DNA from 3 places in the Streptomyces sp. Z423-1 genome. Region 3 is predicted to be linked to each of the others. Evidence: riboswitches for the same ligand, from Rfam matches in the RefSeq annotation. Region 3 holds a riboswitch; each other region holds the start of a gene.

The links. Region 3 has a riboswitch for cobalamin ahead of HJD23_RS33175 (cobalamin biosynthesis protein). Riboswitches for the same ligand answer to the same signal wherever they lie in the genome.
Region 1: it holds a riboswitch for cobalamin, as region 3 does, so the genes downstream of both, HJD23_RS13325 (ribonucleoside-diphosphate reductase subunit alpha) here and HJD23_RS33175 (cobalamin biosynthesis protein) in region 3, are expected to answer to the same signal.
Region 2: it holds a riboswitch for cobalamin, as region 3 does, so the genes downstream of both, HJD23_RS05965 ((2Fe-2S) ferredoxin domain-containing protein) here and HJD23_RS33175 (cobalamin biosynthesis protein) in region 3, are expected to answer to the same signal.

What each region holds. Positions count from the first base shown of each region.
Region 1 is NZ_CP053109.1:2,972,932-2,978,453, forward strand. It holds gene HJD23_RS13310 (DUF3311 domain-containing protein) at 145-408, shown strand; gene HJD23_RS13315 (sodium:solute symporter family protein) at 405-2,015, shown strand; gene HJD23_RS13320 (GNAT family N-acetyltransferase) at 2,084-2,590, shown strand; cobalamin riboswitch at 2,614-2,781, shown strand; gene HJD23_RS13325 (ribonucleoside-diphosphate reductase subunit alpha) at 2,905-5,277, shown strand; gene HJD23_RS13330 (ribonucleotide-diphosphate reductase subunit beta) at 5,277-5,522, shown strand, end outside.
Region 2 is NZ_CP053109.1:1,285,809-1,291,330, forward strand. It holds gene HJD23_RS05955 (iron ABC transporter permease) at 1-887, opposite strand, end outside; gene HJD23_RS05960 (ABC transporter substrate-binding protein) at 962-1,915, opposite strand; gene HJD23_RS05965 ((2Fe-2S) ferredoxin domain-containing protein) at 2,009-2,413, opposite strand; cobalamin riboswitch at 2,472-2,599, opposite strand; gene HJD23_RS05970 (hypothetical protein) at 2,922-3,584, shown strand; gene HJD23_RS05975 (NCS1 family nucleobase:cation symporter-1) at 3,612-5,156, opposite strand; gene HJD23_RS05980 (TIGR03842 family LLM class F420-dependent oxidoreductase) at 5,301-5,522, opposite strand, start outside.
Region 3 is NZ_CP053109.1:7,369,529-7,375,050, reverse strand. It holds gene HJD23_RS33195 (class II aldolase/adducin family protein) at 1-397, opposite strand, end outside; partial or broken gene HJD23_RS33190 (GH25 family lysozyme) at 604-1,040, shown strand; gene HJD23_RS33185 (inorganic phosphate transporter) at 1,226-2,470, shown strand; gene HJD23_RS33180 (hypothetical protein) at 2,502-2,723, shown strand; cobalamin riboswitch at 2,892-3,035, shown strand; gene HJD23_RS33175 (cobalamin biosynthesis protein) at 3,136-4,083, shown strand; gene HJD23_RS33170 (cobyric acid synthase) at 4,080-5,522, shown strand, end outside.

The DNA.
Region 1 (5,522 bases), 4.4 Mb from region 3:
GGCCGGGAGGAAAGGGACCCCCGGCGAGGCTTCCGCTGCTGCCGAGGTACCGGTATGTGAACAAGGGCTTCCGGTGGCGGGACACCGTGACCTAGATTGCCTGCGCATTACACCAGGTGATCAGCGAGGGGACGGAGCCGTCAGATGTCAGATGCCCCAGATGTGAACAGAGGGCCGGTGGTGACGCCGCTACGGGTCGTCGTCGCCCTCTGCCTGATAGCGCCCTTCGTGGCCATGCTCTGGGTGGGCTCGTACGCGAAGATGGAGCCGGTGTTCATCGGCATCCCGTTCTTCTACTGGTACCAGATGGCCTGGGTCGTGATCTCCACCGCGCTCACCATGATCGCGTACCGGCTGTGGCAGCGCGACCAGCGCGCCCGTAAGGCGCAGGGGGGTGCGGGAGCATGAACGACGGCGTGAACGGCGTCGCACTCGCCGTCTTCATCCTCTTCTTCGTCGCCGTCACGGTGATGGGCTTCCTCGCCGCGCGCTGGCGCAAGGCCGAGAACGAGCACAGCCTCGACGAATGGGGCCTGGGCGGCCGGTCGTTCGGCACCTGGATCACCTGGTTCCTGCTGGGCGGCGACCTCTACACGGCGTACACCTTCGTCGCCGTACCGGCGGCGATCTACGCGGCGGGCGCGGCGGGCTTCTTCGCGGTGCCGTACACGATCCTCATCTACCCGCTGATGTTCATCTTCCTGCCGCGTCTGTGGTCGGTCTCCCACAAGCACGGATACGTCACCACCTCGGACTTCGTCCGCGGCCGCTTCGACTCGAAGGGCCTCTCCCTCGCGGTGGCGGTCACCGGCATCCTCGCCACGATGCCGTACATCGCCCTCCAACTGGTCGGCATCCAGGCCGTGCTGGACGTGATGGGCATCGGCGGCGGTGAGGACACCAACTGGTTCATCAAGGACCTGCCGCTGCTGATCGCCTTCGGCGTGCTGGCCGCGTACACGTACTCGTCGGGTCTGCGGGCGCCGGCCCTGATCGCGTTCGTGAAGGACACGCTGATCTACATCGTCATCGCCGTCGCGATCATCTACATCCCGATCAAGCTGGGCGGCTTCGACGACATCTTCAGCGCGGCGAGCGAGAAGTACACGGCGGCGGGTGCCGGCGCACTCGTACCGAACGCGGCCTCGCAGTGGACGTACGCCACGCTGGCGCTGGGCTCGGCCCTCGCGCTGTTCATGTACCCGCACAGCGTGACGGCGGTGCTGTCCAGTCGCAGCCGGGACGTGATCCGCCGCAACTCCACGATCCTGCCGCTGTACTCGCTGATGCTGGGCATGCTCGGCCTGCTCGGCTTCATGGCGATCGCGGCCGGTATCAAGGTGGAGAACGGCCAGCTGGCGATCCCGCAGCTGTTCGAGAACATGTTCCCGGCCTGGTTCGCGGGCGTGGCGTTCGCGGCGATCGGCATCGGCGCGCTGGTCCCGGCGGCCATCATGTCGATCGCGGCGGCGAACCTCTTCACCCGCAACATCTACAAGGACTTCATCAAGCCGGACGCCACGCCCGCTCAGGAGACCAAGGTCTCCAAGCTGGTGTCCCTGCTGGTGAAGGTCGGCGCGCTGGTCTTCGTCCTCGGCATGGACAAGACGGTCGCGATCAACTTCCAGCTGCTCGGCGGCATCTGGATCCTCCAGACCATGCCCGCCCTGGTCGGCGGTCTGTTCACCCGCTGGTTCCACCGCTGGGCGCTGCTGGCCGGCTGGGCGGTCGGAATGATCTACGGCACGGTCGCGGCGTACGGCGTCGCCTCGCCGACGCAGAAGCACTTCGGCGGCTCCTCGGCGGAGATCCCCGGCATCGGCGAGATCGGCTACATCGGCCTCACGGCGTTCGTCCTCAACCTGGTGGTGACGGTGGTCCTCACCTTCGTCCTGAGGGCGGCGAAGGCCCCCGAGGGTACGGATGAGACGAGCCCCGAGGACTACACGGCGGACGCGGGCGACCCGGGCGTCAAGGTGGAACTCCCCCCGGCGACCGCGGGGTCGAGCCACTGAGAAACAACCCGCAGCGGGCCGCCGGCACCAAGCACCACGGCGGCCCGCTGTCGTACACACTCACCTCCATGGACATAGCCATCCGCCCCGCGGACCCCACCGAATACGAGACCCTCGGCGACATCACAGCCCAGGCCTACCTCCAGGACGGCCTCCTCGACTTCGGCGAGAGCGACACATACCTCGGCGAACTCAGAAACGTCGCCAAACGGGCCGCCGCAGCCGAGGTCCTGGTGGCCGCGGAGAACGACCGGATCCTGGGCGGCGTGACCTTCGTCCCGTCCGGCGGCCCCATGGCCGACATAGCGCGCCCCGGAGAGGCCGAGATCCGCATGCTCGCCGTCGCCCACGAGGCCCGCGGCCGAGGCATCGGCGAGACCCTCGTACGCGCCTGCATCGACCGGGCACGCACCACACACGGCTGCACGGGCATCGTCCTGTCGACCCAGCGCACCATGCACGCAGCCCACCGCATCTACGAACGCCTGGGCTTCACCCGCACACCGGACCGCGACTGGAACCCGGTCCCCCACCTCGACGACATCACGCTCATCACCTATGAGTTGACGCTCTGAAGTCATCGGCGACACAACATATGGGGGTGCCTTCCGCACCCGGCACAACATGTATGCTCATGCTCGCTGTCGTCGCAGGGGAATCCGGTGCGAATCCGGAACTGTCCCGCAACGGTGTACTCGTACACGTATGCCCGCATGTCGTGGTACGAGAGTCAGTCCGAGGACCTGCCGACAGTGCGCCCGGCCAACCGGTCCGGGTGCCCTGACGTCCGGGCCTCGTGGAATGGGCCGGTGGACGCGACGCCGCGTGCGCTCGTGTGCTGCCCCCTGTCCTCCGCAAGGCCCCCGTGCCGAGCGAGGGAGAGCCCCCCGTGACCATCGCGCCAGCCGAACCGGCCTCAGCGACCCCGGAGTCCGACGGCCCCGGAACCGCACTGCTGCGGACCCTGACCGAGCTGACCGCCGACCTCCCCGACGCCGACCCCGGCCGGGTGGCCGCTGCCGCGTTGCGCGGCCGGTCCGCCCGGGCGGACGAGACGGAGCTGCGCGAGCTGGCCACGGAGGCCGCCGCCGGCCTCATCTCCGAGGACCCCGCCTACTCCCGGCTGGCCGCCCGGCTGCTGACCGTCTCCATCGCCGCCGAGGCCGCCTCCCAGGGCGTGACGTCCTTCACCGAGTCCGTCACGGTCGGGCATCGGGAGGGGCTCATCGCCGACCGGACCGCCGAGTTCGTACGCCTGCACGCCGCCCGGCTCGACGCGCTTGTCGACCCGGACGCCGACGACCGCTTCGGCTACTTCGGCCTGCGCACCCTGTACAGCCGCTATCTGCTCCGGCACCCGATCACCCGCAAGGTCATCGAGACGCCCCAGCACTTCATGCTGCGCGTCGCCGCAGGGCTCGCCGAAGACGACACGGTGAGGTCCGTCGAGGAAGTCGCCGCGCTCTACGGGCTCATGAGCCGCCTCGACTACCTCCCCTCCTCCCCCACCCTCTTCAACTCCGGCACCCGGCACCCCCAGATGTCGTCCTGCTACCTCCTCGACTCCCCCAAGGACGAGCTGGACTCCCTCTATGACCGCTACCACCAGGTCGCCCGCCTCTCCAAGCACGCCGGCGGCATCGGTCTTTCGTACTCCCGGATCCGTTCCCGCGGCTCCCTGATCCGCGGCACCAACGGCCACTCCAACGGCATCGTCCCGTTCCTGAAGACGCTGGACGCCTCGGTCGCCGCCGTGAACCAGGGCGGCCGGCGCAAGGGCGCGGCGGCGGTCTACCTGGAGACCTGGCACTCCGACATCGAGGAGTTCCTGGAGCTGCGGGACAACACCGGCGAGGACGCCCGCCGTACGCACAACCTCAACCTCGCGCACTGGATCCCGGACGAGTTCATGCGCCGGGTGAACGCGGACGCGCCGTGGTCGCTGTTCTCGCCGTCGGACGTGCCCGAGCTGGTCGACCTGTGGGGCGAGGAGTTCGACGCCGCGTACCGCAAGGCCGAGGAACAGGGCCTGGCGAAGAAGACCCTGCCCGCCCGCGAGCTGTACGGCCGGATGATGCGCACCCTCGCGCAGACCGGCAACGGCTGGATGACCTTCAAGGACGCCGCCAACCGCACCGCCAACCAGACCGCCGAGCCGGGCCAGGTCATCCACTCCTCGAACCTCTGCACGGAGATCCTGGAGGTCACCAGCGACGGGGAGACGGCCGTCTGCAACCTGGGGTCGGTGAACCTGGGTGCCTTTGTCGATACGGCGACTCAGAGCATCGACTGGGAGCGGCTGGACGCCACCGTCCGCACCGCCGTCACCTTCCTCGACCGCGTGGTCGACATCAACTTCTACCCGACCGAGCAGGCGGGCCGCTCCAACGCCCGCTGGCGCCCCGTCGGCCTCGGCGCGATGGGCCTGCAGGACGTCTTCTTCAAGCTGCGGCTGCCCTTCGACTCGCCCGAGGCCCACCAACTCTCCACCCGCATCGCCGAGCGCATCATGCTCGCCGCGTACGAGGCCTCCGCCGACCTCGCCGAGCGCAACGGGCCGCTGCCCGCGTGGGAGAAGACCCGTACCGCGCGGGGCGTGCTGCACCCGGACCACTTCGACGTCGAGCGGACCTGGCCGGAGCGCTGGGCGGCGCTGCGCGAGCGGATCGCCGCCGTCGGGATGCGCAACTCCCTGCTGCTGGCCATCGCGCCCACCGCGACCATCGCCTCGATCGCCGGTGTCTACGAGTGCATCGAGCCGCAGGTGTCCAACCTCTTCAAGCGCGAGACCCTGTCCGGCGAGTTCCTCCAGGTCAACTCTTACCTGGTGCAGGAACTGAAGGCCCTCGGCGTCTGGGACGCCCGCACCCGTGAGGCGCTGCGCGAGGCGAACGGCTCGGTGCAGGACTTCGCCTGGATCCCCGAGGACGTACGGCGGCTGTACCGCACGGCGTGGGAGATCCCGCAGCGCGGCCTCATCGACATGGCGGCGGCCCGGACCCCGTTCCTCGACCAGGCCCAGTCGCTGAATCTCTTCATGGAGACGCCGACCATCGGCAAGCTCTCCTCGATGTACGCGTACGCCTGGAAGTCGGGCCTGAAGACGACGTACTACCTGCGCTCGCGCCCGGCGACCCGTATCGCCCGCGCAGCCCAGGCCCAGGCTCAGCCCGAAAAGACCATCCCCGTACAGCAGTCGGCGCCCGAAGACGCGGTCGCCTGCTCCCTGGAAAACCCCGAGTCCTGCGAGGCCTGCCAGTAATGTCCCCCCGTAACCAGAACCTTCTCGACCCCGGCTTCGAGCTGACTCTCCGCCCGATGCGCTACCCGGACTTCTACGAGCGCTACCGGGACGCCATCAAGAACACCTGGACCGTCGAGGAGGTCGACCTCCACTCGGACGTCGCCGACCTCGCGAAGCTCACGCCCGCCGAACGGCACCTGATCGGCCGTCTGGTGGCCTTCTTCGCGACCGGCGACTCGATCGTCGCGAACAACCTCGTGCTG
Region 2 (5,522 bases), 6.1 Mb from region 3:
GCGGCCGGGAGCGCTCGGCGGTGGTCGGCCCCGACCAGGAGCCGTACGACGTGCGGCAGGATCAGGCCGACGAAGCCGATCTGGCCGCTGACCGCGACGATCGTGCCGATCATCAGTGCGACCAGGGTGAACAGTGCGGCACGGAAGCGGTGGACGTCCAGGCCGAGGGCGGTGGCGGCCTCCTCTCCGGCGAGCAGCAGGTTCAGCGGGCGGCTCACGCCGAGCAGGACGGCCGTGCCGAGCAGGACCGCTGCGGCCGGGATCCACACCATCGTCCAGGTGGTGCCGGCGAGTCCGCCGAGCATCCAGCGCAGCGCCGACTGCGTCTTGTGGGGGTCGTTGGAGGTGACCACGAGGAAACTCGCCACCGCCGACAGCACCTCGGCCGTCGCCACGCCCGCCAGGACCAGCCGCACGGTGGTCATCCGTCCGCCGGAGCGGGCCAGGAAGTACACCGCGACCAGGGCCGCCAGAGCGCCGCAGAACGCCGCGAGCGGCAGCGAGAAGGCCCCGAACAGCGTCACGTTGAAGACGAGGACCAGCACCGCGCCGACGCTCGCGCCCGACGACACTCCCAGCAGCATCGGATCGGCGAGCGGGTTGCGGACCAGGGCCTGCAACGCCATCCCCGCCACCGACAGTCCGGCTCCCACCACCGCGCACAACAGCACCCGGGGCAGCCGGACGTCGGTGACGATCGTCTCCCGCACCGGGGGCCACGTCGCTTCGGCCAGGGCGGGGTGCAGGTGGTGGAGCAGGATGCCCCACACCTCCCCGGCGGGGATCGTGACCGAACCGGCCGCGATCCCGACCGTCGCCGCCACCGCCACCAGGGCGGCGAGCCCGGCCAGCACCAGGGCGTAGGGGAGTCTGCGGCGGCCGGTCACGGCCTGCGCGGCCCCTGCTCCGGGGGAGTCGCTCTTGCCGACCGCCTCGGCGGCGGCCGGCTCGGTCACGCCGGTCACCGGAAGCGGTCCGGGTGGAGCTGACGGGCCAGCGACGCAACGGCCGCGGGCACCCGTACGCCCACGACGGTGGAGGACAGCGGCAGCACCGCGAACCGCTGGTTCTTGATGGCGGGCACGTCCTTCAGCGCCGGGTTCGCGAGCAGGAACTCCTTCTTCTGTGCCACGGTCCGGTCGCCGTAGTCGTAGATGACGATGACCTCGGGCGCCCGCTCCGCCACCTGCTCGAACGACACGTCACCGAACGGTTTGTCGAGGTCGGCGAAGAGGTTGACCCCTCCGGCCCGCTCGATCATGTCGTTGCCGATGCCCGCGCCACCCGCGGTGAAGGCGGTCTTGTCGCCGCTGTCGTAGACGAACAGCTTCACCGGCTCGACGCCGTCGAGTTTCCTGTCCACCTCGTCCAGGGTGGCGTGCAGCCGCTCGATCTGCCGCTCGGCCCGCTCCGGGACGCCGAAGACCTCGGCGACCTCGCGGATCTCCCGGTCCATCAGGGTCATCGTGACCGGCCCGGACGGGCACTCCTCGATGTTGAGGCGGGTGTTGATGCCGGCCTTGGTGAAGGCGTCACGGGAGCGGCCCTCCTTCTCGTCGAAGGTGGAGGCCCAGCCGCCGTAGACGAAGTCGGGCTCGGCGGCCAGCAGCGTCTCGTACGACGGGTACTCCTTCGACAGCACCTCGACCTTGTCGTAGGCGGCCCGGTACTCGGGGAGGATCTCGTCGTCGAGGTAGCCCGTGCCGACCATCGACTTCTCCAGGCCGAGCGCCAGCATCACCTCGGTCGCGTGCTGGTTCAGTGACACCGCGCGCTGCGGCGGGCGCTGAAACGTCGTCATCACCCCGCAGTTGGACACGGTGACCGGGAAGCCCTTCGCGGCCGGGCCCTCGGCGCCACCGCCGTTGTCCTGGGCGCTCCCGCCACAACCGGAGATCAGCAGAGCTGTGGCCATGGCCAGCAGGGGGGGGACAGCGGTCGTCTGCCCGTCATGGGAAGGTTCCTCTCGTACGGGTGTTACGGACGGTCGGCGCGCAGGCTGCCGGTCTCAGGAGACCGCGCGGCGCCGAGGCGGGGTAAAGGCGTAGAGGTCGAGGATCTCGGGCCGGGGAGCGATGCCGGGGCCGCCCGCGCTCACCCAGGCGGCGATGTCCTCGGTGGCGGCCGGGTCGTTGACCAGGCCCAGCCAGACCGGCCGCGCCCCGGCGGCCCGTCCGGCGGCGGAGGGCTGCACGACGATCACGTTGGCCTGATCGCACACGTCCAGACAGGCGGAGACGCGTACGGGAGCGGTCTCACGCAGGCGCGCGGTCTGCGCCGTGTGATCCACCCCGGTCACCTTGGGACTGCCGCAGCAGCAGTCCCGGCACACGACGACCCGGCACGGCACCGGATCGACCGACCCTCTGCCCACCGGGCTCTCGTACGCCCCCTCGGCCGGCCTCACGGGCATGCCGAACCACCCTCCTCCGGGGAAATCCGCCCCGGGTTCGTCGAGGAGGCGACCGCGTGAGTCTCCTGGCTCTCGGGTCGAAGCTCGTCCCGGCCTTCCCACCCGCCTTCGGGCAGTGGCCTGTTCGGGATCCGCTCGCCGATCACAGTGGCGGGACCGCGCCGGATTCACACCGGCTTCCTCGTTCCGCCGTCGCCTTGTCGCCGAGCATCATCGCATCTGCGACACGGCGCGTCATCAGGGCGCCACGGGCGAGGGCGTCGACCTCATCACCGATCTGCCTTCCGCTGCCGAGCTCGTCACCACGCCGGCTGCCCCAGCCGAGGATGCACCGCCCCTGCCGCGCCCGCGCGGACATAACGGGACACACAACGCACCGACCGTCAGGCTCAGTTACCGCTCAAGTACGGAGCGAGTTGGCACTTCCGCCCCACAGGGAGTCGTGTGACACTGGCGTCCCGTCCGCAGTGCGGACCCCCTCCGCACCATCCCCCACGAGAAGTGCGCCGTGCGTTCCCTACCTCTGCCGCTCGCTCTCACCGCGCGCCTGACCCCGGTCGCCGTGCTCGCCTGCGCGGGCTGGGCGCTCACCTCCGGCCCGGAGTCCGCCGCGCCCGCCGCCCAGGACAAGGCGGCGGACAGGACCGGGACCCAGTCCGCCTCGGCACCGTCCTCGACGGCCGTGCCGAAGACGTACACCAAGGCCCCGGCGCCGTGCGGCAGCCTCGCCAAGAAGACGATCACGTCGCTGGTACCGGGCGCCAAGACGGCCGGGAAGGAGATCGCCTCGACGGACAGTTCGGTGCGCCGCACCTGCTCCTGGAACGCCCTCAAGGGCTACGACTACCGCTGGCTCGACGTCTCCTTCGAGATCCGCGACTCGGACGACGATGCGCAGAAGCAGTACCAGCAGCGCGTCGAGGAGAAGAGCGGCGGTGGCGTCGTCCCCGGCGTGGGGGACGCGGCCTACTCCGTCGTGAACCTCACCACCGAGGACGACCAGAAGACCCGCGAGGGCGTGGTGATCGCGCGCGCCTCCAACGCGCTGGTGGTCGTGACGTACAACGGCTCCGACTTCGAGTCGAAGGGTGCGCCCAGCTCCGACGAGATCAACAAGGGTGCGATCAAGGCGGCCAAGGAGGCGGTGGCGGCGCTGGAGGGCGGTCAGTAGGCCGACCGCCCTCCGACGGGCGACCTGTCAGGACGCGGTGCGCTCACGCGGCAGCATCAGCGCCACGTACAGCAGCAGTGAGGCCGCCAGGCCCACCGCCCAGCCGTAGTCGGCGAGCGGTTTCAGGAACGGGATCACGCCGTCCGCCGGGAAGGGGCCGGACTTCACTCCGTCCGCGTTCACCGAGGAGTACGACCCGCCGACGGCCAGCACACCGCCGACCACGAACGCCACCAGGGCCCGCCAGTTCCAGCCGGAGGTGTACCAGTAGCGCCCGCCCGGCGTGTACAGATCCGCCAGATGCAGGACCGTACGCCGGACGATCCAGTAGTCGGCGATCAGGATGCCCGCGACCGTGCCGAGCAGGCCGCCGACCACGCCGAGCCAGGTGAAGATGTAGAACTCGGGCGTCGAGATCAGTTTCCACGGGAAGATCAGGACGCCGATGACGCCCGTGATCAGCGCGCCGGTACGGAAGTTGATGAACTTCGGCGCCAGGTTGGCCAGGTCGTACGCCGGGGACACCACGTTGGCCGCGATGTTCACGGAGATGGTGGCGACCAGCACGGTGATGAGCGCGAAGAGCAGGCCGAAGACGTTGTCCGCCTTGGCGGCGAGGACGACCGGGTCCCAGATCGCCTCGCCGTAGACCACCTCGGAGCCGGAGGTGACCAGCACGGCGAGGATCGCGAACAGGGTCATCGTCGTGGGCAGGCCCAGTGACTGACCCCACGTCTGGGCGCGCTGGCTGGCGCCGAAGCGGGTGAAGTCGGGGATGTTGAGCGAGAGGGTCGCCCAGAAGCCGATCATGCCCATGAGGGACGGGAAGAAGACCGGCCAGAAGTCCGCGCCCCAGCCGAGTTGCGAGGGCTGCGACAGCAACTCGCCGAAACCGTTTGCCTCCACCGCGATCCAGATCAGCAGCACGAAGGCGCCGACGATCACGAAGGGCGCGGCCCAGTTCTCGAAGTGCCGCAGGAAGTCCATGCCGCGGTAGATGATGGCGATCTGCACGGCCCAGAACAGGATGAAGCACAGCCACAACGGCCAGGGGTTGCCGGCGATCTGCCCGGCCTTCTCCCACTCACCGCCGGTGAGCTTGGAGCCGAGGACGAAGATGCCGCTGCCGCCGATCCAGGTCTGGATGCCGAACCAGCCGCACGCCACCGCCGCCCGGATCAGCGCCGGGACGTTGGCGCCGCGCAGCCCGAAGGAGGCGCGGGCGAGCACCGGGAAGGGGATGCCGTACTTGGGGCCGGCGTGGCCGGTGGCCAGCATCGGCAGTAGCACGATGACGTTGGCCAGCGCGATGGTGAAGACCGCCTGCTTCCAGTCCATGCCGAGCGCCACCAGGCCGGAGGCCAGGGTCCAGCTGGGGATGCAGTGCGCCATGGAGATCCACAGCGCCGCGAAGTTGTAGGTCGTCCACTTGCGCTCGGCGACCGGGACGGGACGCAGGTCCTCGTTGGCGAACGGACTGTCGGTGGGGAAGGCCTCGGGGGCGAGTTCTATCCGGCCGTCGGTGTCGGCGGTCCGGGCGGCGGGCGACCCCGTGGGGACTGTTTCGGTCATGGGCAGGCCAATCGACAAGGTGGGACGGGAGAGGCCGTGCGGGGCTGGCCTTGGGCCCCTCTCCGGGGGAGCGGAGAGGGGGGACAAGGTGTGGGGGGGGTCGGGGTGGAGCGTGGGTCAGGCGTTGACCCCGGGGGTGGTGGATCAGGCGTTGACCGCCGGGATGACCTGTGCGCCGTACGCGTCGATCACCGCTTCCTGCGCGTCGTGCATGTCGTACACCGCGAACTGGTCGACGCCCAGCTCACGCAGCGCGTTGAGTTTCTCGATGTGCCTCTCGACCGGCCCGATGAGGCAGAACCGGTCGACGATCTCGTCCGGCACGAACCGGGTGTCGGGGTTTCCGCTGCGCCCGTGGTGGGAGTA
Region 3 (5,522 bases):
CGGTGGCGTGCACGGCGTGGGTGTGGACGACGGCGCGGGCGTCGGTGGTGCGGTAGACGGCGAGGTGCATGGGCAGTTCGCTGGTCGGTACGAGTGTGCCGCGCACCTGCCGCCCGTCGAGGTCGACGCCGGTCATGTCGTCCGGCGTGAGCCGGTCGTAGGGGACGCCCGACGGGGTGACCAGGATCGTGTCCCCGACCCGGACGGAGACATTGCCGGACGTTCCGACGACCAGTCCGTCGGACACGGTCCGGCGGGCCGTGGCCACCAGGTCCTCCCATGCCCGGGCCTCCTCGCTGGGCGCACCGCTCCCCCGGGACTCCGGCGCATCCCGAGCGCCTGTGGAGACGCCCCGCGCATCCCGCTGATCCCGCTGATCCCACCGCTGTTCAGCCATGCCGCGATCCTGCCAGGCGGTCCCCCGGCACGTCCTGGCGCGTCCCGGCGCGGACGCACTGTAGGGGGGAGGCGGCACCTCCGGCAGGGCGCAGATCATCCTTCGTCCCCTTCTGCTCCCGCTTGGCCGGAGATCGATGAGCTTTCAACGATCTTCCACTACGCTCTCGGTGGATTTGCCATGCACGTCGCCATTCCGGGGGGAACATGGCTCGTGACCGCGAACCGTCCCGCCGTCGCGGCCGCACCCTCGCGGCCTCGGTGACGGCGCTCGCGATAGGAGGGACCGCGCTGGCCGAGGTTCCGGCCCGCGCGGCGAGCAAACCGAAGGGACACGATGTCTCCTCGCACCAGAAGAACGTCGACTGGCAGCGGGCGAGGGCGAAGGGCGCGCGGTTCGTCTACGTGAAGGCGACCGAGTCCACCACGTACCGCAACCCACCACCACCCACTGGTGGGACACCTGCACCGGCGGTAGCCGCGCCTTCGGGCGCGACCACGCCCTGTGGATCGCCCGGTACGACTCGGCGACGGCGGGCACACTGCCCGCGGGGTGGTCGTTGTGGACCTTCTGGCAGTACGACAACAGCGGCAGCCTGCCGGGTGACCAGAATCTCTTCAACGGGTCGATGACCCAGCTGTAGCGGTTCGCGAAGGGCGCCTAGCCGTGCGGGGCGGGGGCCCGGCGGTGGGGCACAGGGGCCGTCGATTCCGGGGGGTACGGCGGCCCTCGCCTAAGGACACTCGGAAGCCCCCCTCAGTTCACCTTTCGTTCACCTAGGTTACCTACGGTCGTCCAGCCAATGACCTCGAACGATTGCCTGGGTAAATGGAAGGCATCTCGCTGATCCTCGCGATTGTGGTGGTAACCGCACTCGCGTTCGATTTTACGAACGGTTTCCACGACACCGCGAACGCGATGGCCACCACCATCTCGACAGGTGCCCTCCGACCCAAGGTCGCGGTGGCCATGTCCGCCGTCCTCAACCTGGTCGGCGCCTTCCTGTCCGTGGAGGTCGCGAACACGATTTCCAAGGGCCTGGTGGACGAGAGCGGCATCCGTCCCGAGGTCATCTTCGCCGCCCTGGTCGGCGCGATCCTGTGGAACCTGCTGACCTGGCTGGTCGGCCTGCCGTCCTCCTCCTCGCACGCCCTGATGGGCGGCCTGATCGGCGCCACCGTCGCCTCGGCCGGTGTCGGCGCGGTGCACGGCGACGTGCTCGTCACCAAGGTGCTGATCCCGGCGATCGCGGCCCCGCTGGTCGCGGGCGTCGCGGCGATGCTCGGTGCCCGGCTGACGTACCGGCTGGGCAAGAAGGCCGAAGACACCCAGGCCGCCGCCAAGGGCTACCGCGCCGGCCAGATCGCCTCCGCGGGCCTGGTCTCCCTGGCCCACGGCACCAACGACGCGCAGAAGACCATGGGCATCATCACCCTCGCCCTGGTCGCCGGCGGCACCCTCGCCCCCGACTCCGACCCGCCCATGTGGGTCATCCTCTCCGCGGGCCTGGCCATCGCGCTCGGCACCTACCTCGGCGGCTGGCGCATCATCCGCACCATGGGCAAGGGCCTGACCGACCTGCAGCCGCAGCAGGGGTTCGCCGCGCAGACCAGCGCCGCGACCGTCATCCTGGCCTCCTCCCACCTCGGCTTCTCCCTCTCCACCACGCACTCGGTCTCCGGCGCGGTGATGGGCGCGGGCCTGGGCCGCAAGGGCGGCGTGGTCCGCTGGTCCACCGCCACCCGGATGTTCGTCGCCTGGGGTCTGACGCTCCCGGCCGCCGCGCTGGTCGGCGCGATCGCCGAGTGGGTGACCGGCTTCGGCTCCTGGGGCACCGCCGTCGTGGCCGTCTTCCTGGTCGGCTCCAGCGCCGCGATCTGGAAGATCTCCCGCCGCGAGGTCGTGAACCACACGAACGTCAACGACACGGACGAGGAACCGGCCGGCGTGGTGACGGCGGCGATGGCCGCGGTCACGCCGCCTCCGACCGGCGCGCCGGTGGACGACCTCGCCACCACGATCCCCGCACAGAAGACGGCCGCGGAGCCGACGCCCTCTCAGGCCACCGTCTGAGCACCCGGTTACTGAAGGAAAGCAGCAGCAGATGAAGATCGACTGGGCGGCCCTCGGCTCCGTCTTCGGCGTCAGCCTCGTGGTCACGGTGGCCCTGGTGGGCCTGTTCACCCTCGGCATCACCGGCCTGTCGCGGCGCGAACGCGCGGCGCGGCAGGGCGAGTCGGCGGCGCTGGCGGTGACCGGCGCGTACGCCGCGTTCGCGGCCTGCGTGGCGGCTGTGGGATACGGGATCTATCTGATCGTGGCCTGACGGCCGTCGGCGATCCGCGCCCTGCACGGTGCCCCCAACAGGGGGCACGGGCAGGGCGCTTCGGCGTGCGCCGACGAAGGAGTAGCGCACGTACGCGAGTACCAGTGCCGCATGTGTCGTGTGGGCCTCAGCACACTTGCCCCGCCGCAGGTCAACGGCAAGTTGACGGCTGTTCCGGCCCCGTGGTGGACTGCCGGAGCCATGTACGGCGGCAGGAGAGGAAGCCGGTGCGAATCCGGCGCGGTCCCGCCACTGTGACCGGGGAAGGAACTCCCCGGGAGCCAGGAACTCTCACCGCCGGTCTCGTCGAACCAGGGCGTGGACACCCTGAGTGAGGACATAACGCGATGCTCGGCTGCCCAGTGAGGTCCAGAACCAGGTCTCTGCCCGACCGCACGGCCGGCTGAGCCCCATGCGTGCCGATCGCGTTTTCGCGTACGGCGCCGCCGCCGGCCTCCTCGGCGACCTGATCCTCGGCGATCCGCGCCGTGGGCACCCGGTCGCCGCGTTCGGGCGGGCCGCCGCCGCCGTGGAACGGGTGTTGTGGCGCGACCACCGCGCGTGGGGTGCGGCGCACACCGCCGTGTGCGCCGGTGGCGCCGTCGCGCTCGGTGTCCTCGCCCGCAGGGTCGTACGGTCCTCCCCCGCCGCCTCCGTCGCCCTCACCGGACTCGCCACCTGGGCCGTCGTCGGGGGGACTTCGCTGGCCCGGGAGGCGCGGGCCGTCGGGCGTGCCCTGGAGGCGGGGGACGTCGAGGGGGCGCGGGCTCGGCTGCCGCATCTGTGCGGGCGGGATCCGCAGGCCCTGGACGCCGACGGGATCGCCCGGGCCGTGGTCGAGTCGGTGGCCGAGAACACCTCCGACGCGGTGGTGGGAGCGCTGGTGTGGGGGGCCGTCGGCGGGGTGCCCGGGCTGGTCGGCTTCCGGGCCGTCAACACGCTGGACGCCATGATCGGGCACAAGTCGCCCAGGTACCGGCGGTACGGGTGGGCCTCCGCCCGGCTCGACGACCTCGCCGGGTGGCCGGGGGCCCGGCTGACCGCCGTGCTGGCCGCCCTCGCCGGACCGGATCCGCGCGCGGCCGTACGGGCCTGGCGCGAGGACGCGGACAAGCATCCCAGCCCCAACGCCGGGCCCGTGGAGGCGTCGTTCGCGGGGGCGCTGGGGGTACGGCTGGGCGGGACCCTCTCGTACGGAGGGCGGATCGAGCACCGGCCTGTGCTCAACGGCCGAGGACGCGCGGTCGGGGTCGGCGACATCGAGCGGGCGGTACGGCTCTCCCGGCGCGTCGGCTGGCTCGCGCTCGGCGTGTGCGCGGGCGCGGGCGCGCGGATGCTGAAGAAGGGGCGTACGTCATGAGCGGGGGACTGCTGGTCGCCGGTACCACCTCCGACGCCGGTAAGAGCGTCGTCACCGCCGGGATCTGCCGCTGGCTGGTGCGGCAGGGCGTCAAGGTCGCGCCCTTCAAGGCGCAGAACATGTCGCTCAATTCGTTCGTCACCCGCGAGGGTGCCGAGATCGGACGGGCGCAGGCCATGCAGGCACAGGCGTGCCGCGTGGAGCCGACCGCGCTGATGAATCCCGTGCTGCTCAAGCCGGGTGGCGAGCAGAGCAGCCAGGTGGTGCTGCTGGGCAAGCCCGTCGGGGAGATGAGTGCGCGCGGGTATCACGGGGGGCGGCAGCAGCGGCTCCTCGGAACCGTGCTCGACTGTCTTGCCGAACTGCGGGGCACGTATGACGCGGTGATCTGTGAGGGGGCCGGCAGCCCGGCCGAGATCAATCTGCGCCGGACCGACATCGTGAACATGGGGATCGCCCGGGGCGCCCGGCTCCCCGTGCTCGTCGTCGGCGACATCGACCGCGGCGGGGTCTTCGCGTCCTTCTACGGGACCGTGGCGCTGCTGTCGCCCGAAGACCAGGAGTTCGTCGCCGGGTTCCTCGTCAACAAGTTCCGAGGGGATGTCTCCCTGCTGGAGCCGGGGCTGGACATGCTCCATTCGCTCACCGGGCGGCGGACATACGGGGTGCTGCCGTACCGGCACGGGCTCGGGATCGACGAGGAGGACGGGCTCCGGGTCTCCCTGCGCGGGACCGTGCGGGAGTCCGTCGTCGCGCCGCCCGTCGGCGAGGACGTGCTGCGCGTCGCCGTGTGTGCCGTACCGCTGATGTCCAACTTCACGGACGTGGACGCCCTCGCCGCCGAACCCGGTGTCGTGGTGCGGTTCGTGGACCGGCCGGAGGAGCTGGCCGACGCGGATCTCGTGGTGATACCGGGGACGCGCGGGACCGTACGGGCGCTGGAGTGGCTGCGCGAGCGGGGCCTCGCGGCGGCCATCGCCCGCAGGGCCGCCGAGCGCAGGCCCGTGCTCGGGATCTGCGGCGGCTTCCAGATCCTCGGCGAGCACATCGAGGACGACGTGGAGAGCCGGCGCGGGCAGGTCGACGGCCTCGGGGTCCTGCCCGTCCGGGTGCGGTTCGCCCGGGAGAAGACCCTCACCCGACCCGTCGGCGAGGCTCTCGGCGAGCCCGTCGAGGGGTACGAGATCCATCACGGCGTCGCCGACGTCACGGGCGGCGAAGCCTTCCTCGACGGCTGCCGGGTCGGGCAGACCTGGGGCACGCACTGGCACGGCTCGCTGGAGTCGGACGGTTTCCGGCGGGCCTTCCTGCGCGAGGTGGCGGCCGCCGCGGGCCGCCGCTTCGTGCCGGCGCCCGGCACCTCCTTCGCCGCGCTCCGCGAGGAGCAGCTCGACCGGCTCGGCGACCTGATCGAACAGCACGCGGACACGGACGCGCTG